DNA from 3 places in the Streptomyces sp. NPDC046870 genome. Region 2 is predicted to be linked to each of the others. Evidence: riboswitches for the same ligand, from Rfam matches in the RefSeq annotation. Region 2 holds a riboswitch; each other region holds the start of a gene.
What was found. A riboswitch is a leader RNA that binds a small molecule or an ion and turns the genes downstream of it on or off. The one in region 2 is predicted to bind cobalamin.
Positions count from the first base shown of each region.

Region 1: it holds a riboswitch for cobalamin, as region 2 does, so the genes downstream of both, AB0946_RS09630 (HoxN/HupN/NixA family nickel/cobalt transporter) here and AB0946_RS24115 (cobalamin biosynthesis protein) in region 2, are expected to answer to the same signal.
Region 3: it holds a riboswitch for cobalamin, as region 2 does, so the genes downstream of both, AB0946_RS05385 (ribonucleoside-diphosphate reductase subunit alpha) here and AB0946_RS24115 (cobalamin biosynthesis protein) in region 2, are expected to answer to the same signal.

Region 1 covers NZ_JBEYXM010000003.1:237,296-244,258, forward strand. Annotated here, with positions in the region: gene AB0946_RS09615 (helix-turn-helix transcriptional regulator) at 1-955, shown strand, start outside; gene AB0946_RS09620 (hypothetical protein) at 960-1,748, opposite strand; gene AB0946_RS09625 (nucleoside hydrolase) at 1,997-2,959, shown strand; gene AB0946_RS09630 (HoxN/HupN/NixA family nickel/cobalt transporter) at 2,963-4,045, opposite strand; cobalamin riboswitch at 4,073-4,255, opposite strand; gene AB0946_RS09635 (metalloregulator ArsR/SmtB family transcription factor) at 4,337-4,687, shown strand; gene AB0946_RS09640 (glycoside hydrolase family 13 protein) at 4,767-6,425, shown strand; gene AB0946_RS09645 (DUF4142 domain-containing protein) at 6,432-6,963, opposite strand, start outside.
Region 2 covers NZ_JBEYXM010000011.1:172,478-179,440, forward strand. Annotated here, with positions in the region: gene cobN (cobaltochelatase subunit CobN) at 1-1,596, opposite strand, end outside; gene AB0946_RS24110 (cobyric acid synthase) at 1,593-3,101, opposite strand; gene AB0946_RS24115 (cobalamin biosynthesis protein) at 3,098-4,042, opposite strand; cobalamin riboswitch at 4,143-4,285, opposite strand; gene AB0946_RS24120 (hypothetical protein) at 4,441-4,668, opposite strand; gene AB0946_RS24125 (inorganic phosphate transporter) at 4,703-5,950, opposite strand; gene AB0946_RS24130 (lysozyme) at 6,094-6,930, opposite strand.
Region 3 covers NZ_JBEYXM010000002.1:199,685-206,647, reverse strand. Annotated here, with positions in the region: gene AB0946_RS05395 (hypothetical protein) at 1-567, shown strand, start outside; gene AB0946_RS05390 (ribonucleotide-diphosphate reductase subunit beta) at 575-1,588, opposite strand; gene AB0946_RS05385 (ribonucleoside-diphosphate reductase subunit alpha) at 1,588-3,945, opposite strand; cobalamin riboswitch at 4,067-4,204, opposite strand; partial or broken gene AB0946_RS05380 (GNAT family N-acetyltransferase) at 4,317-4,517, opposite strand; gene AB0946_RS05375 (ATP-binding protein) at 4,636-6,963, shown strand, end outside.

The DNA.
Region 1 (6,963 bases), on a different contig from region 2:
GGAGACGGGCCGGCTCACCACGGCGCGCGAGTGCTTCGAACAGGCCGAGGAGCGGCTCGCCGACGAGACCCTGCCGGTCCGGGTGCCCGCCCTGCGCGGCCGGGCCGTCGCCCACTACCTCGCCGGCGAACTCCGGTACGCCGTCTACCTCCTGGAGACCGCGCTCGACGAGCTGAACCGGGGCGGACTGCACGACCCCGACGCCCTCCTGCTGCTCTACGCCAGCATCATCGGCCCGTACATGGACATGGGCGCCCACGCCCGCGCCGCCCAGGCCGCCGAGTTCGCCCTGGCGCTCGCCCCGCAGGCCGGCGACCCCGCGCTGATCGCGCGGATGCACCGCTCGGTGGCCCGCACCCTGCTCGCCGAGGGCCGCGCCGACGAGGCCGACGCCTCCCTGGCCAAGGCCGCCGAGCTGTACCGCCGGCTGAGCCTGCGCACCGAGCTGGCCAACTGCCACTGGATGCGCGGCTACGTCTGCGCCCAGAACGGCGAACTGGAGCGCGCCGAGGACGAGTTGCGCCAGGCGCACACCATGCTGTCGGAGACCCGGGCCGCCCTGTACCGCAGCCAGGCCGCCGTGGAGCTCGCCGACGTCCTGCACCGCCGGGGCAAGTCCGAGGAGGCCGCCGAACTGCTGGAGGAGGTCCTCGGGGACTTCTCCTCCGAGCGCGGTGCCGTCCACGCCGCCGGCGCGCACCGCCTCCTCGGGATCATCGCCGAGGACGCCCGGGACACCGAGGCGGCCGAGGAGCACTACGTCCGCGCCCTCAGCCTCCTGGAACGCGCGGGCGCCGCCGGCGACCTCGCCGACCTGTGCCGCCTGCTCGGCGACCTCTTTCGCCGTACGGGCCGTGTGGAGGCCGCCCTGGACGCCTACCGTACCGGCCTCGGCCACCGCACCGCCCCCGGCACCACCACCCTCGGCCCGGCCCCCGCCCAGCCGCCGCTGTGAGAGCTCACACCTGCGCCCGGCCCTGCTTGCGGATGTCGGCCAGGCGCAGGGCGCCGATCTGCACGGCCGCCTGGGTGGCGTCGTTCGGCACGTCACCCAGGCCGCCGTTGGTCAGCGCGAACGCGTCCTCGCCGACCCGGACGGCGGCCACGTCCAGGGTGAGCAGGAACTCCTGCTCGTCGGGCGTCGTACCGGCGACGGTGACGCGCAGCCCCTGGCGGGCGTCGCCCACCTCGGGCAGCGGGGCGTCCACGACCCGCACGTCCTCCACGAGCCCCAGCTCGGTGGTGGCCGTGAACCGCGCGCACCGCGCCGGAAGCGTCCGCAGCCACGCCAGCACGGCGTCGACGTCGGACGGGCGGCGGGCGCCGATCTGGTAGCGGAGCTGCGCGCCGGTGTCGGCGTCGTCCAGGCCGGCGGTGACGCGGGCCGGTCCGCCGAGCAGTTCGTCGCTGTAGAGGGCGTCCAGCAGCCGCTGGCACTCCCCGGCCGAGGTCCGCGCCTTCAGCAGCCCGTCGTGCCAGGTGGCCGCGCCGCGCGTGGCGGTCCAGGGATCGCCGAGGTCGCTCGGGCCGATCAGCGCGGCCTGCGCCTGCCCGTCGCTGAGCGAGGAACCGCCGGCCGGCGCGGACGGCCTGGGTGTGGGGGCCGGCCGGTCGAGCGTGGGCAGGGGGTGCGGCGCGCTCGCCGGCTGCTTGAGGCCGAGGGCCGCGCAGGCGCCGGCGGTCAGCAGGCCGGCGCCGATCAGGGAGAGGGACACGGCACGGGGGAGGTGGGGTATCTCGGGGGACATCGGTGCCTCCTGGGCTGCGGGCGGCCGGGGTGCCTGGTTCTCACGGCACCACCGCCCTGACCTGCGCACCAACGCTCCGGGCCGTACGGGTGAGGGGGCGCAGGTAAATCCGTGGCGCGGCCCCCGCGGGGCCGGGGACGGCGCCCTCCGCGCGGCGCGCCCGTCTGTGCCCGTCGAGCACGACGGCACCGGAGACCGCCCCGGCACCCTGGGCTGATCTAAGGTCGGCACGACGGAAGGAGTCCGCCGTGGACGGTCAGCCCATCCCCGTGATCATCGACTGCGACACCGGTGTCGACGACGCCCTGGCGCTGCTGTTCGCCGTGCGCCACCCCGGACTCGACCTGCGGGCGGTGACCTGCGTGGCCGGGAACACCGACGTGGACGGGGTGGTCCGCAACACCCTCACCGTGCTGGAGCAGGCGGGCGCTCCCGCCGTCCCGGTGGCCCGGGGTGCCGAGCGCCCGCTGCTGGAGCCGGCCCGCCCCGCCCCGGTGCACGGCGCCGACGGCATGGGCGACCTGGGCCTGCCCGCGCCCACCCGGACTCCGGTGGACATCGACGCCGTCAGCCTGCTGCGCCGGGAGATCCTGGCCTCCCCGCGCCCGGTGACCCTGATCCCGACCGCGCCGCTCACCAACATCGCCCTGCTGCTGCGCACGCACCCCGAGGTGACCCGGAACATCGAGCGGATCGTGTTCATGGGCGGGGCGGTGGCGACCGGGAACGCCACGCCGGTCGCGGAGTTCAACGTCTGGCACGACCCGGAGGCGGCGGCGATCCTGCTGACCGCCGGGGTGCCGATCACGATGTACGGCCTGGACGTCTTCCAGCGGGTCGTGGTGGACAGCGCCGAGGTCCACCGGCTGCGCGCGAGCGGAGAGCCCGGCACCCGGCTGGCCGGTGAGCTGCTCGCCCACCGGCCGGCCCACCAGGGCGAGCCGCCCCAGGCCGAGGAGGCGGGCGGCCTCGGCGACGCGGGCGCGGTGTGCGCGGTCGCCGACCCGCAGGGCATCACCACCCGCCGGCTCCCGGTCGAGGTCTCCCTCGCCCCGGGCCCCGCCCGGGGCCAGACGATCGTCGACCGCCGCCCCCGCCCCGGCGAGTCCGAGATCCACGAGGGCGGACGCGAACGCGCCCTGGTGGACGTGGCGTTGGAGGTGGACGCCGACCGGTACGTGAAGCTGTACCTGGAGACGGTCGCGCGGTAGGCGCTACTCGGCGGCGGACGGGGAGACCGCCCAGCGCTCCTCCACCCGGGCGACCTTCCAGTACGCCAGCGCCGCCGCCCACACCAGGACGAACAGGCCGACGATGAGGTAGCCGACGTTGTCCAGGTCCAGGCCGGCGATCCAGCCGGTGATGTCGTCGTGCAGGCCGAACTTCTCGTGCAGGACGCCGACCAGCTCGATGGTGCCGATGAAGAAGGCGACCGCGACGGACAGACCGGTGATGGCGAGGTTGTAGAAGACCTTGCGGACCGGGTTGGAGAACGCCCACTGGTAGGCGAAGTTCATGAACGTGCCGTCGAGGGTGTCGAACAGGCTCATCCCGGCGGCGAAGAGCAGGGGCAGGCAGAGGATCGCGTACCAGGGCAGCCCCGCCGCCGCGCCCGAGCCCGCCATCACCATCAGCGTGACCTCGGTGGCCGTGTCGAAGCCGAGGCCGAAGAGGAAGCCGAGCGGGTACATCTGCCCCGGCCGCGAGACGGACTTCGTCAGCCGGCCGAGGACGCGGTTCATGAACCCCCGCGAGTCCAGGTGCTGTTCGAGCTCCTTCTCGTCGTACGCGCCCGCGCGCATCGCCCGGAAGACCTTCAGGATGCCCACCAGGGCGATCAGGTTCAGGGCGGCGATGAGGTAGAGGAACGTGCCGGAGACCGTCGTACCGAGGAAGCCGAGCACCTGGTGGGTGGTGGATCCCTCGTTCATGACCTTCCCGGCCAGCGAGGTGCCGCCCGCGATCAGCAGGGCCAGCAGCACCACCACGCTGGAGTGGCCCAGCGCGAACCAGAACCCCACCGACACCGGCCGCTTGCCGTCGGCCATCAGCTTGCGGGTGGTGTTGTCGATCGCCGCGATGTGGTCGGCGTCGAAGGCGTGCCGCATGCCGAGGGTGTAGGCGGTGATGCCCAGCCCGACCCCGAAGACGTCGGAGCCGACCTTGTAGTGCTCGGGCGCGACGAGGACGTAGAGGATTCCGAACGCGACGACGTGGAGGGCGACGATCACCGCCAGCAGCCCCACCGTCTTGACGGTGTCCTCACGTCGCCAGCGGAAAGACGTGGCATCGGCCATGGGTTCACGCTCCAGCACCTCGTGGATCACTTCGTGAGCTGCCGTGGCCGGTCTCCTGGCTTACGGGTCGTACGTCCGCCGTTCCTGCCTTCCCGGTCTGCGACCAGTGGCCCGGCGGTGCCGGACGGAACGGGAACTCCCCGATCACAGTGGCGAGGGCCGCGTCGACCTTCCATCGACTTCCCGAGCACCACGGCCCGCCCACCGTAGAGGGGCACGCGGTTTCCTGCATAGCTGCGCACCTGCGCAGGTATCGAAGATCACAAAGAGGGGGCCTGCCAGACTGGCCCCATGCATCTCGTGCCTGCCGACCGAGCCGACCGTCGTTCCATCGACGGGCACCGGGTCTGCGAGGCGATCGCCGCCATCGGTGAGGCGGGGCGTCTGCGCACCTGGGCCGACCGTTTCTCGCTGCTCGCCGACGCCAACCGGCTGGCGCTGCTGGTCGCGCTGCACCGCACCGGGCCGCTCGCCGTGTCGGACCTCGCCATCGCCACGGGGATGAACGACCCCGCCGTCTCCCAGGCCCTGCGGCTGCTGCGGGCGGCCGGGGTCGTGGCGGGGGAGAAGGAGGGGCGCGTGGTGCGGTACAGGGTGGTGGACGCGGACGTCCGGGGGCTGTTGGAGCACTGCGTGGGCTGAACGGCCCTGCAAGGTTGCCTTTCCGGGCAATGTGGACAGATACAGATTCCGTACCGTCGTCCGTCCCCTGGGAGCCCGTATGGCAGACCTCTCGCCGGACCTCTCGTCCAGGAACCCCGACTGGTGGCGGCAGGCCGTCGTCTACCAGGTGTACCCGCGCAGCTTCGCCGACGCCGACGGTGACGGCCTCGGCGATCTGCGGGGCGTCACCGAACGGCTGGGCCATCTCGCCTCCCTCGGCGTGGACGCCCTGTGGCTGAGCCCCTTCTACCCCTCCGAACTCGCCGACGGCGGCTACGACGTCATCGACCCGCGCGGGGTCGACGAGCGCCTCGGCACCCTGGACGACTTCGACGCCCTGGTGGGCGAGGCGCACCGGCTCGGGCTCAAGGTCGTCGTGGACATCGTCCCCAACCACACCTCCCACCTGCACCGCTGGTTCCAGGAGGCGCTGCGCGCCGGGCCGGGGTCCGCCGCCCGGGAGCGGTACGTCTTCCGGCCGGGGCGCGGCGCGCACGGTGAACTGCCGCCCAGCGACTGGCAGTCGGTGTTCGGCGGCAGCGCCTGGCGGCGGGTGCCCGACGGGGAGTGGTACCTGCACCTGTTCGCTCCCGAACAGCCCGACCTGAACTGGGACAACGAGGAGGTCCGCGCCGACTTCCGCGCCACCCTGCGGTTCTGGTCGGACCGGGGCGTCGACGGCTTCCGCGTGGACGTCGCCCACGGTCTGGCCAAGGACCTCACCGAGCCGCTGCGGGACATCGGCGGCATCGGCGCGACCGGCGAGCAGGCCCTGCCGCTGGTGCCGCCGGGCAGCCACCCGTACTGGGACAGGGACGAGGTCCACGAGATCTACCGCGACTGGCGCAAGATCTTCGACGCCTACAGCCCGCCGCGCACCGCCGTCGCCGAGGCCTGGGTCCCCGGGGCCCGCCGCGCCCTGTACGCCCGCCCGGACGAACTCGGCCAGGCCTTCAACTTCGAGTACCTGGAGGCCCGCTGGGACGCGGAGGAGCTGCGGGACGTCATCGCCGCCTCGCTGGTCACGGCCCGGGCCGCCGGCGCCTCCGCGACCTGGGTGCTGTCCAACCACGACGTCGTGCGGCACGCCTCCCGGCTCGCGCTGCCGGCCGGCACCGACCCGGCCGCCTGGCTGCTGTCCGGCGGCACCGCGCCCGCGATCGACACGGCGGCCGGACTGCGCCGGGCCCGGGCGGCGACCCTGCTGATGCTGGCGCTGCCCGGCTCCGCGTACCTCTACCAGGGGGAGGAGCTCGGCCTGCCCGAGGTGGCCGACCTGCCCACCGAGGTGCTCCAGGACCCGATCTGGGAGCAGACGGGCCATGTCCGCAAGGGCCGCGACGGCTGCCGGGTGCCGCTGCCGTGGACGACGACCGGACCGTCGTACGGCTTCGGGCCCGGGCCCGGCTGGCTGCCGCAGCCGGCGGCCTTCGCCGCGTACGCCGTGGAGGCGCAGGCCGGCACCGAGGGTTCCACGCTGGAGCTGTACCGCTCGGCCCTGCGGCTGCGCCGCAAGCTCCTCCAGGGCGAGACGCTGACCTGGACGCCGGACGCGCCCGCGGACGTCCTGGACTTCGCCCGCACCGAGACCTGGCGGAACGTCACCAACCTCGGCACCGAGCCGGTGCCGCTGCCGCCGGGCGAGGTCCTGCTGAGCAGCGGCCCCCTGCCGGGCGGCAGGGTCCTGCCCCCGGACACCACGGTCTGGCTGGCCTAGAGCCTCCTAGCCGGCCGACGGAACCGGGCTGGGTGTCAGGCCGCCGCCCGCACCGCCGCCGCCCGTGCCGCCGCCGAGGCCGCCGAGGTCCAGCGGGGTGGACGTGGCGGTCGGCGGCGGGGTGAGCACCACCTCCGGCTGGCCCGCCGGCGGGGCCGGCGGCGTCAGGTCGGACGACGGCAGCTTCGGCGGGGTGGTCTGGTTGAAGATGGTCTGGTCGAAGTCGACCAGACCGGTCTTCTCCATCACCGTGATGTGGTCGAGGACGGTGTCGTTGGCCTGGTCGGCGAGGGCCCGCACCAGCGAGTTCTTGGTGGTGGAGCGGATCTTCGCGATCGTGTTGAAGATCGAGCCGTGCGTCATCCGAAGGATGTTGGCGAAGTCGGTGTCGAACTGCTTGCCGCTCTCGGCCTTCAACTGGTTGACGAAGCCGACCTGTTGCGGACTCGCCACGTTGGGGAGCGTGATGTTCAGCATGGGGCCGATCTTGCGGCAGGAGGCGTCCAGCGCGGCGTGCCCGTCGATCAGGTGCTCACTG
Region 2 (6,963 bases):
GCCGAGGACGGCGTCCGGGGCGCAGCCGGCGCTCAGCCCCAGGCCCTTGCCCGGCAGCCACTCCATCGTGCCGTGCTTGCCCATGTGCACGATCGCGTCCGCGCCGAACGAGTTCTCGAGCCACCGGTACGCCGCCATGTAGTGGTGCGACGGCGGCATGTCGGGGTCGTGGTAGATCGCGATCGGATTCTCGCCGAAGCCGCGCGGCGGCTGGATCATGACGACGACGTTGCCGAACCGGAGGGAGGCGAGCACGATGTCGTCGCCGTCGACGTAGAGGCCGCCCGGCGGCTCGCCCCAGGCCTCGGTCATCGCGTCCCGCAGCCTGGGGTCCAGCGTCTCGAACCACGCCCGGTAGTCGGCCAGCGGCACCCGCGCGGGCGCGGCGGCCAGCTGCTCCTCGGTCAGCCACTCCACGTCGTGCCCGCCGGCCTCGATGAGCCGGTGGATCAGCTCGTCGCCGCCGGAGGGGTACTCCGTGACCCCGTACCCGGCGTCCCGCAGCGCGTCCAGCACCCGGACCGCCGACGCCGGCGTGTCCAGTCCGACCGCGTTGCCGACCCGGGAGTGCTTGGTCGGGTACGCCGTGAAGACCAGCGCGATCCTCTTCTCCGCGTTCGGCTTGTGCTTCAGCCGGGCGTGCCTGAGGGCGATGCCGGCCACGCGGGAGGCCCGCTCGGGGTCGGCGACGTACACCGGGACCTCGTCGGGGCCCTGCTCCTTGAACGAGAACGGCACGGTGACCAGCCGGCCGTCGAACTCCGGGATCGCGACCTGCATCGCCGCGTCCATCGGGGACAGGGCCGCGTCGGACTCCTCCCACGCGGTCCGCGAGGAGGTGAGGCACAGCCCCTGGAGCACCGGCACGTTCAGGTCGGCGAGCGCGCCGATGTCCCAGGACTCCTCGTCACCGCCCGCCGACGCGTCGGAGGCGTGCGTGCCGCCGGCCGCGAGCACCGTGGCGACCAGTGCGTCGGCCCGCCCCAGCAGCTCGTACAGGGCCGCATCCGCGCCGCGCAGCGAACCGCAGTACACCGGGAGGGCGTTGGCGCCGCGCGCCTCGATCGCCTCGCACAGGGTGTCCACGAAGGCGGTGTTGCCGCTCAGTTCGTGCGCCCGGTAGAAGAGCACGCCCACGGTCGGCCGGCCGTCCCGGAGCTCGTACGCGCCGTGCACGCCGAACTCCGGCATCCGGCGCGGCTCCTCGAAGCCCTCGCCGGTCAGCAGCACGGTGTCCGACAGGAACCGGGACAGCTCCAGCAGGTTCTCCGGGCCGCCCTCGACCAGGTACCTCAGCGCCTCCGCGACCACACCGGCCGGCACCGACGACTCCGCCATCAGCTCGGCGTCCGGCACGGCCTCGCCGCCCAGCAGCACGGTCGGGACGCCGGACGCCTTCAGCGCGGCCAGCCCGTCCTCCCACGCCCGTTTGCCGCCCAGCAGCCGGACGACGGCGAGGTCCGCGCCCTCGATCAGACCGGGCAGCTCCCCGGCGACGTCGACGCGGGTCGGGTTGCCGATGCGGTAGCCGGCGCCGGACGCCCGGGCGGCCAGCAGGTCCGTGTCGGCGGTCGACAACAACAACACTGTGCTCATGCGGGCGCTCCCGGTGGAATGAAAGGCAGTCCTTGCGGCGCGCCGGACTCGATGAGCCGCCACAGCGCGTCCGTGTCCGCGTGCTGTTCGATCAGGTCGCCGAGCCGGTCGAGCTGCTCCTCGCGCAGCGCGGCGAAGGAGGTGTCCGGCGCGGGCACGAAGCGGCGGCCCGCGGCGGCGGCCACCTCGCGCAGGAAGGCCCGCCGGAAGCCGTCCGACTCCAGCGAGCCGTGCCAGTGGGTGCCCCAGGTCTGGCCGACCCGGCAGCCGTCCAGGAAGGGTTCGCCGCCCTCGACGGTGGCCACCCCGTGGTGGATCTCGTACCCGTCGACCCGCTCGCCGAGGGCTACGCCGCTGGGCCGGGTGAGGGTCTTCTCGCGGGCGAACCGCACCCGGACGGGCAGGACGCCGAGCCCGTCGACCCGACCGCGCCGGCTCTCCACGTCGTCCTCGATGCGCGCGCCGAGGATCTGGAAGCCGCCGCAGACGCCGAGGACCGGGCGCCCCTCGGCGGCCCGGCGGACGAGCGCGTCCGCCAGCCTCCGCTCGCGCAGCCACTCCAGCGCCCGCACGGTCCCGCGCGTGCCCGGGACGACGACGAGATCGGCGTCGGCCAGCTCCTCCGGGCGGTCCACGAACCGTACGACCACACCCGGTTCGGCGGCCAGCGCGTCGACGTCGGTGAAGTTGGACATCAGCGGGACCGCGCACACGGCGACCCGCAGCACGTCCTCGCCGACCGGGGGAGCCACGGCGGACTCCCGGACCGTGCCCCGCAGGGACACCCTCAGCCCGTCCTCCTCGTCGATGCCGAGCCCGTGCCGGAACGGCAGCACGCCGTACGTCCGCCGCCCGGTGAGGTCCCGCAGCATGTCCAGCCCGGGCTCCAGCAGGCCGACATCGCCCCGGAACTTGTTCACCAGGAACCCGGCGACCAGCTCCTGGTCCTCGGGGGAGAGCAGGGCGACGGTGCCGAAGAAGGAGGCGAACACGCCCCCGCGGTCGATGTCGCCGACGACGAGCACGGGCAGCCGCGCGTTCCGCGCGATCCCCATGTTGACGATGTCGGTCCGCCGCAGGTTGATCTCGGCAGGACTTCCCGCCCCCTCACAGATCACCGCGTCATACGTGCCCCGCAGTTCGGCCAGGCAGTCCAGCACCGTGCCCAGCAGCCGCTGCTGGCGCCCGCCGTGGTACCCGCGCGCGCTCAGCTCGCCCACCGGCCTGCCCAGCAGCACCACCTGGCTGCTCTGCTCGCCGCCGGGCTTGAGCAGCACCGGGTTCATCAGCGCGGTCGGCTCGATCCGGCAGGCCTGGGCCTGCATGGCCTGCGCCCGGCCGATCTCCGCGCCCTCGCGCGTGACGAACGAGTTCAGGGACATGTTCTGCGCCTTGAACGGCGCGACCTTCACGCCCTGGCGCACCAGCCAGCGGCAGATGCCCGCCGTCACGACGCTCTTGCCCGCGTCGGAGGTGGTGCCGGCGACGAGGAGACCACCGTTCACTTGCCACGTCCCTTCAGCAGGGCGCGCGCGGCCAGCGTGGTGCCGAGCGCGAGCAGGCCCACGCGGCGGGAGAGCCGCACGGCCCGGTCGATGTCGGTGACGCGGACCGGCCGTCCGGTGGCGCCGTTCAGCACCGGGCGGTGTTCGACCCGGCCGCCGTAGGAGAGCGTGCCGCCCAGGCGGACGCCGAGGGCGCCCGCGAAGGAGGCCTCCACGGGCCCGGCGTTGGGGCTCGGGTGCCTGTGCGCGTCGGCCCTCCAGGCGCGCAGGGCGCCGCGTGGATCGGGTCCGGCCGCGGCGGCGAGCACGGCGGTCAGCCGGGCCCCCGGCCAGCCGGCGACGTCGTCGAGGCGGGCGGAGGCCCAGCCGTAGCGCCGGTGGCGGGGCGACCTGTGACCCACCATCGCGTCCAGGGTGTTGACCGCCCGGAAGCCGAGCAGGCCCGGGACGCCGGCCACGGCGCCCCAGACGAGCGCGCCGACCACGGCGTCGGAGGTGTTCTCGGCGACCGACTCGACCACGGCCCGCGCGATGCCGTCGGCGTCCAGGGCCTGCGGGTCCCGGCCGCACAGGTGCGGCAGCCGGGCCCGGGCCGCCTCGACGTCCCCGGCCTCCAGGGCGCGCCCGATGGTGCGGGCCTCCCGGGCGAGCGAGGTGCCGCCGACGACGGCCCAGGTGGCGGCGGCGGTCAGCGCGGCGGAAGCGGCAGGGCGGTGGCGTGCGGCGCGTGCGGCCAGCGCGCCGAGGGCGACGGCGCCGCCGGCGCACACGGCGGTGTGCAGGGCGCCCCAGCCACGGTGGTCGTGCCACAGGGCGCGTTCCACGGCCCCGGCCGCCCGCCCGAACACGGCGACCGGGTGCCCGCGGCGCGGGTCGCCGAGGAGCAGGTCACCGAGGACGCCGGCGGCGGCACCGTACGCGTATGTGCGATCGGCACCCATCGGCTCAGCCGGCGGTGGGAACAGGAACGGTCCTGGTACGGGTCCTCGATCGGCAGCCGAGCATGGCGATATGTGTCCTCACTCAGGGTGTCCGCGCCCTGGTTCGACGTGAATCGGCGGTGAGAGTTCCTGGCTCCCGGGGGTTCTTCCCCGGTGACAGTGGCGGGACCGCGCCGGATTCGCACCGGCTTCCTCTCTTGCCGCCGTACATGGCCTGGGCAGTCCACCACGCGCCCGGAACGGCCGTCAACTTGCCTTTGACCTGGGACGCCGGACTGTGCTGAGGCCCACACCGCCGGTCCGCCGGACGGCGGCCGGGAGGCCGGTGCGACGACATGCGAAGGCCCCGCCGGCCCCGCTGAGGCGGTGGCCCGGCGGGGCCGTCAGGTTCCGGACCGTCAGGGCTTGACGACGATCAGGTAGATCCCGTACGCCACCGCCGCCGCGCAGGCCGCGAAGCACACGTAGGCGCCGGTGACGGCGAGGGCGGCGGACCCGCCCCGGGCCGCGGCCTTCTCACGGCGCGACAGGCCGTTGATGCCGAGGGTGAACAGGACCACCAGGCCCACCGTGGACGCGAGGCTGACGCCGAAGACGGAGCCGAGGGCCGCCCAGTCGATCTTCATGGGGATGCTTCCTTCAGTAACCGTGTGCGCGGGGTCAGACCGCGGCGGCCGGCGGGGCGGCCGGGGCGGGGGCGGGCTCGGTGGCCGGGGCGGGGATGGTGGCCGTCAGGTCCTCGGCGACCATGCCCACCGGGGGCGGGGTCACCGCGGCGATGGCGGTGGTGACCACACCGGCCGGTTCGGTCTCCTCGACCACGTTGGTGTGGTCGACGACCTCGCGGCGGGAGATCCTCCAGATCGCGGCGCTCGCGGCGACCAGGAAGACGGCGACGACGGCGGTGCCCCAGTCGCCCAGGTCGGTCACGGACTCGGCGCCCGCGCCGACCAGCGCGGCGGCGGGCAGGGTCAGCGCCCAGGCGACGAACATGCGGGTCGCGGTGGACCAGCGGACCACACCGCCCTTGCGGCCGAGACCCGCGCCCATCACCGAGCCGGAGACGACGTGCGTGGTGGAGAGGGAGAAGCCGAGGTGGGAGGAGGCCAGGATGGCGGTGGCGGCGCTGGTCTGGGCGGCGAAGCCCTGGCGCGGCTCCAGGTCGGTCAGGCCCTTGCCCATGGTGCGGATGATGCGCCAGCCGCCGATGTAGGTGCCGAGCGCGATGGCCATGCCCGCGGAGAGGATCACCCAGGTGGGAGGGTTGGAGCCGGGGGAGATGGAGCCGCCCGCGACGAGGGCGAGGGTGATGATGCCCATCGTCTTCTGGGCGTCGTTGGTGCCGTGCGCGAGGGAGACCAGGCCGGCGGAGGCGATCTGGCCGGCGCGGTAGCCCTTGCGGGTGGCCTCGCCGTCGGCGGTGCCGCCGACGCCGTAGGAGAACCGGGTGGCCAGCAGCGAGGCGAGGCCCGCGACGATCGGCGCGGCGACGGCCGGGAGCAGCACCTTCGTGACCAGTACGTCACCGTGGACGGCGCCGAAGCCGGCCGAGGCGACGGTGGCGCCGACCAGGCCGCCCATCAGGGCGTGCGAGGAACTGGAGGGCAGGCCCACCAGCCAGGTCAGCAGGTTCCAGAGGATCGCGCCGACCAGGGCGGCGAAGATGACCTCGGGACGGATGCCGGTCTCGTCGACGAGACCCTTGGAGATCGTGTTCGCGACCTCCACGGAGAGGAAGGCGCCCACGAGGTTGAGGACGGCGGACATGGCGACCGCGATCTTCGGCTTCAGGGCGCCTGTGGAGATGGTGGTGGCCATCGCGTTCGCGGTGTCGTGGAAACCGTTCGTGAAATCGAACGCGAGTGCGGTTACCACCACAATCGCGAGGATCAGCGAGAAGCTTTCCATTTACCCAGGCAATCGTTCGAGGTCATTGGCTGGATGAACGTAGGCAACCTGGGTGAACGGAAGATGAACTGAGGCGGGCGTGAGGGTGTCGGTAACGCGCGTACGAGGTTCCGCTTCGCGCCGTCGGGCCAAGCGCGCCTTGGCTAGTGGCCGCGCGCGAAGATCCGCAGCCTGCTCAGGGAGCCGTTGAAGAGATCCTGGTCACCCGGCAGCCTGCCCTTGACGGCGTGCTGCCAGAACGTCCAGTACCGCCAGCCGCCCGGCAGCGCGCCCGGCCGTGAGGTGCCGTGGCGCGCGATCCACAGGGCGTGCGAGGAGGAGAAGGCGCGGCTGTTCCCGGTGCACATCTTCCACCACTGGGTGGTGGTGTAGATCACCGGACGGCGGCCGGTCCGCTTCTTGACCTCGTCGCTGAACGACCGGATCCAGCGGACCATCCGGGCCTTGCCCACCCGGTAGCACTTGTGCTTCGCGTCGTAGGGGTTGTACTCGATGTCCAGCGCGGGCGGCAGCGTCCAGCCGTCCGCCCGCCAGCCGCCGCCGTGCCGCACGAAGTACGCGGCCTGCTCGGCGCCGGAGGACCGGTCCGGCCGGGCGAAGTGGTACGCGCCCCGGATCAGGCCGGCCGCGCGGGCGCCCGAGTACTGCCCGGAGAAGTAGGGGTTGCGGTAGCCCGTGGACTCGGTCGCCTTGACGTACACGAACCGCGCGCCCCTCGCCCGGGCGGCCGCCCAGTCGACCCCCCTCTGGTGGGACGACACGTCGTGGCCCCTGGGCGGGGACCCGGACAGGAACGGCAGCCCGGACAGCCCCGGCAGCCCCGACAGCGCGCCCGGGGCCGGGGGCGCGGCGGCCCGCGGGCCGCCGGGCGGCACCAGGGGCCCGGCGGAGGCGGTCGTGGCGGTCGCGAGGGCGAGGACCGCCGTGGCCGCCGCGAGGACACCGGTGCGGCGGCGGACAGGGGTGCGTTCACGGGCCATGTGTCTCCCCCGGGGTGGACGTCCAGTCGGCAA
Region 3 (6,963 bases), on a different contig from region 2:
ACCGATGCCGGCACCCTCAACACGGCTTACGGCTGGGACTTCTTCGAGTGGAGCGGGACGTCCTGCGTGAAGAAGTCGCACACCACGTCGGTGTGCACGGTCACGATGACGGTCGCCCCGGCCTGGATCCGCGACAGCGACGACATGGACAGCAACAAGCTGGCCGGCGTCTGGCAGGCCAACGCCACCGTCAAGGCGAACGACGGCGACTACTGGATCTCCGACCGGATCGCCGAGTTCAAGGTCAAGCGGGCCTCGCGACTGACCACGGACGCCTCGCCCGAGCCCGTCGCCAAGGGCGCCAGGCTGACCGTCACCGGCAAGCTGTCCCGGGCGAACTGGGAGGACCTGAAGTACCACGGGTTCACCGGGCAGGACGTGCAGCTCCAGTTCAAGGCGGACGGCGCCGCCCACTACCGCACGGTGAAGACCGTGCGCACGGGCGACGCCGGAAAGCTCAGCACCAAGGTCACCGCCACCGCGGCGGGCAGCTGGCGCTGGTACTTCCCCGGCACGACGACGACCGCGCGGGTCGTGTCGGCCGGGGACGCGGTGAAACTGAAGTAACGGCCCCTCAGAAGTCCTCGTCCAGGTCGACCGTGCCCTCCACGGCGACCTGGTACGCCGACGGACGGCGCTCGAAGAAGTTCGTCAGCTCCTGTACGCCCTGGAGCTCCATGAAGGAGAACGGGTTCTCCGAGCCGTACACCGGGGCGAAGCCGAGGCGGGTGAGGCGCTGGTCGGCGACGCACTCCAGGTACTGGCGCATGGACTCGGTGTTCATGCCGGGCAGGCCGTCACCGCACAGGTCGCGGGCGAACTGGAGCTCGGCCTCGACGGCCTCGCGGAGCATGTCGGTGACCTGCTGCCGGAGCTGGTCGTCGAACAGGTCGGGTTCTTCCTTGCGGACGGTGTCGACGACGTCGAACGCGAAGCTCATGTGCATGGTCTCGTCGCGGAAGACCCAGTTGGTGCCGGTGGCCAGGCCGTGCAGGAGGCCGCGGCTGCGGAACCAGTAGACGTAGGCGAAGGCGCCGTAGAAGAACAGGCCCTCGATGCAGGCGGCGAAGCAGATGAGGTTGAGCAGGAAGCGGCGGCGGTCGGCCCTCGACTCCAGGCGGTCGATCTTCTCGACCTCGTTGATCCACTTGAAGCAGAACTCCGCTTTCTCGCGGATGGAGGGGATGTTCTCCACGGCGGCGAAGGCGGCGGCGCGGTCGTCGGGGTCGGGGAGGTAGGTGTCCAGGAGGGTCAGGTAGAACTGGACGTGGACGGCCTCCTCGAACAGCTGGCGCGACAGGTACAGCCGCGCCTCCGGCGAGTTGATGTGCTTGTACAGCGTCAGCACCAGGTTGTTCGCCACGATCGAGTCGCCGGTGGCGAAGAAGGCGACGAGCCGGCCGATGAGGTGCTGCTCCTCCGGTGTCAGCCTGGCGAGGTCGGCGACGTCGGAGTGGAGGTCGACCTCCTCCACGGTCCAGGTGTTCTTGATGGCGTCCCGGTAGCGTTCGTAGAAGTCGGGGTAGCGCATGGGGCGCAGGGTGAGTTCGAAGCCCGGGTCGAGCAGGTTGGCGTTACGGGTGGTCATTACTGGCAGGCCTCGCAGGACTCGGGGTTTTCCAGGGAGCAGGCGACCGCCTCGGGGGTGGTGGGCTGCTGTGCGGGGACGGTGGCCTGGGCGGCGCGGGCGATGCGGGTCGCGGGGCGGGAGCGCAGGTAGTACGTCGTTTTGAGCCCGGACTTCCAGGCGTAGGCGTACATGGAGGAGAGCTTGCCGATCGTCGGCGTCTCCAGGAACAGGTTCAGGGACTGGCCCTGGTCGAGGAACGGGGTGCGGGCGGCGGCCATGTCGATCAGGCCGCGCTGGGGGATCTCCCAGGCCGTGCGGTACAGGGCGCGGATGTCCTCGGGGATCCAGGGGAAGTCCTGGACGGAGCCGCCCGAGTCGCGCAGGGCTTCGCGGGTGCGGGTGTCCCAGACGCCGAGGTTCTTCAGGTCCTGCACGAGGTAGGAGTTGACCTGGAGGAACTCACCCGAGAGGGTCTCGCGCTTGAACAGGTTGGAGACCTGGGGCTCGATGCACTCGTACACCCCCGCGATCGACGCGATCGTGGCCGTCGGCGCGATCGCGAGGAGAAGCGAGTTGCGCATGCCCGTCTCCGCGATCCGCCTGCGCAGCGCGTCCCAGCGTTCGGGCCAGGTGAAGTCGACGTCGTAGTGGTCGGGGTGGAGGACTCCCCGTGCGGTGCGGGTCTGCTTCCAGGCGGGCAGGGGGCCGTTGCGTTCGGCGAGGTCGGCGGAGGTCTCGTAGGCGGCGAGCATGATCCGCTCGGCGATCCGCGTGGAGAGCGCCTTGGCCTCGGGGGAGTCGAAGGGCAGGCGGAGCCGGAAGAAGACGTCCTGCAGGCCCATCGCGCCCAGGCCGACCGGGCGCCACCTGGCGTTGGAGCGGCCCGCCTGCTCGGTGGGGTAGAAGTTGATGTCGACCACGCGGTCCAGGAAGGTGACGGCCGTGCGGACCGTCTCGTCCAGCCGCTCCCAGTCGATGTCCCCGGCCGTGGTGTCCACGAAGGCGCCGAGGTTGACGGACCCCAGGTTGCAGACGGCCGTCTCGCCGTCGTCGGTGACCTCCAGGATCTCGGTGCAGAGGTTGGAGGAGTGGATGACGTTGCCGGGTTCGGCGGTCTGGTTGGCGGTGCGGTTGGCCGCGTCCTTGAACGTCATCCAGCCGTTGCCGGTCTGGGCGAGGGTGCGCATCATCCGGCCGTACAGGTCCCGCGCCGCGATGGTCCTCTTCGCCAGGCCCGCCGCCTCGGCCCTGCGGTAGGCGGTGTCGAACTCCTCGCCCCACAGGTCGACCAGCTCGGGCACGTCGGCCGGGGAGAACAGCGACCACTGCCCGTCGGCGTCGACCCGGCGCATGAACTCGTCCGGGATCCAGTGCGCGAGGTTGAGGTTGTGGGTGCGGCGGGCGTCCTCGCCGGTGTTGTCCCGCAGCTCCAGGAACTCCTCGATGTCGGAGTGCCAGGTCTCCAGGTAGACCGCTGCCGCGCCCTTGCGCCGGCCGCCCTGGTTCACCGCCGCTACCGACGCGTCCAGCGTCTTCAGGAACGGCACGATCCCGTTGGAGTGCCCGTTCGTCCCCCGGATCAGCGAACCGCGCGAGCGCACACGGGAGTACGACAGACCGATGCCGCCGGCGTGCTTCGACAGGCGGGCGACCTGGTGGTAGCGGTCGTAGATGGAGTCCAGCTCGTCGAGCGGGGAGTCCAGCAGGTAGCAGGACGACATCTGGGGGTGCCGCGTACCGGAGTTGAAGAGGGTGGGGGAGGACGGCAGGTAGTCCAGGCGGCTCATCAGCCGGTACAGCGCCGCCACTTCGTCCACGGAGCGGGTCGTGTCGTCCTCCGCCAGGCCGCTCGCCACGCGCAGCAGGAAGTGCTGGGGCGTCTCCACGGCCTTCCGGGTGACCGGGTGGCGCAGCAGGTAGCGGCTGTGCAGGGTGCGCAGACCGAAGTAGCCGAAGCGGTCGTCGGCCGCGGGGTCGACCAGTGCGTCCAGGCGCTCGGCGTGCAGCCGCACGAACGCGGCGGTGCGGTCGGCGATCAGGCCCTCGCGGTGGCCGGCCGCGACCGACTCGGTGAAGGACGTCACGCCCTGCGAGGCGGCCTCGTCCCGGATGGCGAGGGTCAGCAGCCGGGCGGCCAGCTTCGAGTACGCGGGGTCCTCGGAGATCAGGCCGGCGGCGGCCTCCGTGGCCAGCTCCCGCAGCTCCGCCTCGTCGGCCCGCGCGGACCGGCCGCGCAGCGCGGCGGCGGCCACCCGGCCCGGGTCGGCGTCGGGCAGGTCGGCGGTCAGCTCGGTCAGGGTCCGCAGCAGCGCGGCACCGGGACCGTCGGTCTCCGGCTCGCTGACTGAAGCCGGGTCGGCTGGCGCGATGGTCACGTGGGGCTCTCCCTCGCTCGGCACGGGGCCTGGCGGAGGCAGGGGCGGTCACGAGCGCGCACGGCGTCGCGTCCACCGGCCCATTCCACGAGGCCCGGACGTCGGAACCACCCGGGCCTGGACGGCCGGGTGCACCGCCGGCAGGTCTTCGGACTCGACACGCGTGCGGGGGCACACGGGTACACCGTTGCGGGACAGTTCCGGATTCACACCGGATTCCCCTGCGACGACAGCGAGGACGAGCATACATCTAGTGCCGGGCTGCCATGTCACCCCCAGATGTTGTGTCGACGCGGCCTCAGAGGGTCAACTCGCACGCGAGGAGCGTGAGGTCGTCCCGGCCCGGGAGGACCGCGGGCATCCTGATCCCCCGCCTCTCCCGGACCGGCGATGTCGGACATGGGGCAGCCGGAGGTGACCCCACCGAGGAGCACGCCGTCGCGGGCGGCCACGAGGACGTCCGCGGCGGCGGCCCGCTTCGCCGCGTCCCTCGGCTCGCCCCGGTACCGGTCGCTCTCGTCGAAGGCGAGGAGGCCGTCACGGAGACAGGCCCCGGCGGTGATCTCGCCCAGGTCTCACTCGCCGGGAGCGGCTTGCCGGGTTGCGGGGCGGAATGCCCATGTTTTCATGGAAAGAGGTGCTGTGTGGGGTCCTCCGTGCCGAAAGCTGGTCTCGGAAGGAGAACGCACCATGACGAGAATCGTCCGCCACCCACCGGGCAAGGAACGACCACGCAACGCGCCGATGGCGACGCTGTACGTGCGACGGGCGTGGCGCCGGATCAGACGGTTCCTCCTGGCCTACTGGCACCACCTGACCATCAGTTCGGAAGCCCGGCTCGACACCACCCGCCCCCGCAAGTGGCGCAGATGGGCCTCGTACACCAACGCGAACCGGGTCGTCTGGGCCCTCGCCGCCCTCGCCGTCCTGGCGTGGCTCGCGGAGGGCGTGTACATCCTGGTCTCGCACCACACGACGCGGTTCGAGACGTGGCGGAAGGACAACGCGGGCTTCGACGCCCTCCTCCGCTTCGTCGGTCCTGTGCTCTCCGCCTCGATCGCCGCCGCCCTCTTCCTGTTCTTCTGGTACTGGTGGACCAAGCGGCGCTACCTCGCGAAGGCACGCAGGCATCCCCGCGCTCTGGTACCCACCGCCGGCCCCGACATCGCCGAGATCGTGGGCCGCGAGGAGATCGTCCGGGTCATCGCCCAGCGGCTGCGGCAGCGTGAGACCCGCAGGCCCTATGTGCTGGTCGGTGGTGTGGGCACGGGCAAGACGGCCGTCCTGGTGCGGCTCACGGAACTGCTCGCCCGCCAGCACGCCGTGCCCGTGCCGATCCGGCTGCGGGACGCCACCGGCGCCGAGCTGAACTTCGAGCGCATGGCCAGGGAACGGTTCGCCGAGGAAGCACCCCGCGGCATCCTCGCACGCACCAAGAACGACCGGGTCTGGCAGCAACTGCTCGCCGACGACAAGGTGGTCGTCCTCGCCGACGGCCTGGAGGAGGCGGTCCTCGACGAGCGCCTCCAGGAGGACAGGGACAACATCATCCGCCGGGCCATCGAGTGCGCCCACGAGGAGAAGCTGCCGCTGGTCATCGCGTCACGGCCGCACAGTCCGCTGGAGAGCACCCCCGCCGCGATCGTGGAGCTGGAACCGCTCAGCGAGGAGGAGGCGCTCTACTTCGTCGAGGCCCGGATCCCGGAGACGGACGAGCGCCGGGTGGACTGGATCGTGGAGACCGCGGAGGTCACGGAGTCGCCCATCTACCTTCAGATCGCGCGCGAACTGCACCACCACGGCGGCCTGGAACGCGACCGCCCGCGCGGGGACAGGGACCGGCTGGACACCCGGAGCTGGGACCGCAGCACACTGCGGCTGTGGCTGCTCGAGACCTGGGACCTCGCGGTGCGGGAGGGCCGGCTGCGCGGGGACGTCGAGCTGAACCCGCAGGAGCGCGGTGACACCCTGGAGGTGGTCTCGGCGCTCGCCTGCATCGGACTGCTCCAGGACAAGCTGGAGGTCGGCTTCGCCGAGCTGCTGGGCGACGGCGTACACCCCGGTCCGGCGCTGCGGACCCGGGCCCGGGCGGGGCACGTGTGGGCCGGCAGACCCGGTTCCCACCACTACGACAAGCGAGGGAACGCCTTCTCGGAGTGGCACCGGGAGCGGATCTGGGACACGCTCTGCGGCCATCTGAGCCAGGAACAGAGAGAGCGTCTGACCCAGGGCGACATGTACCAGTGCCAGTCCGCGCTCGCCCACCTGGCGGCCAACGCGGACAGGCTCCAGTTGGTGGAGAGCTTCGAGAAGAGGGTGCGCTTCCCCCACAGCATCATGCAGGCCTACTTCGGCTTCCGCCTGCTGCGGCACCTCGACGAGCGCGACGCCGGCGAGCTGATCGAACAGGCGCTGCGGCCGCCGGGCCCCAGCCGTGAGCTGCTCATCGCCGCGGTGCTGCACTCCCGTCACCGGGTGGCGAGGCTCTCGGCCAGGGGAGGCTGTCTCGGGGCCGAGTGGCAGAAGACCCGGACCGAACTGGTGCGGCGCGCCCCCCTGTACGGCCACCCCCTGGCCGAGCGGCTCTTCGTGGCCGCGAACCACCGTGCTAACGATCCCAAGGCCCTCGACCTGTACGCGGCGGCCCTGGAGGTCGACAGCGTGGAACGCCGGTCACGGCTGCTGTACGACATCGTCGAGCGGGTGCACAGCCGCTGGCCCGACATCCAGGGCGACCGCCGCACCGTCGAGGACGCGAAGCTGGCCCTGCTCAAGCAGCTCGGCACGGCACTGCGCGCCGCCTCGGAGAAGACCGACACCATGCCGCTGTACGACCACCTCTTCCACATCGGCAAAGTGGAGACCTCGCACTCCGTACGCCTGGCGGTCGCCCAGGAGGTCGGCAGCGGCGGCAACGACGCGTTCGCCTTCATCCGGGAGAGAATCGGCCTGGACACCGACCCCATCGCGGAGTACGACAAGGCGGTCGGCCGGCTGAGAGCCGACAAGAGGGACCGG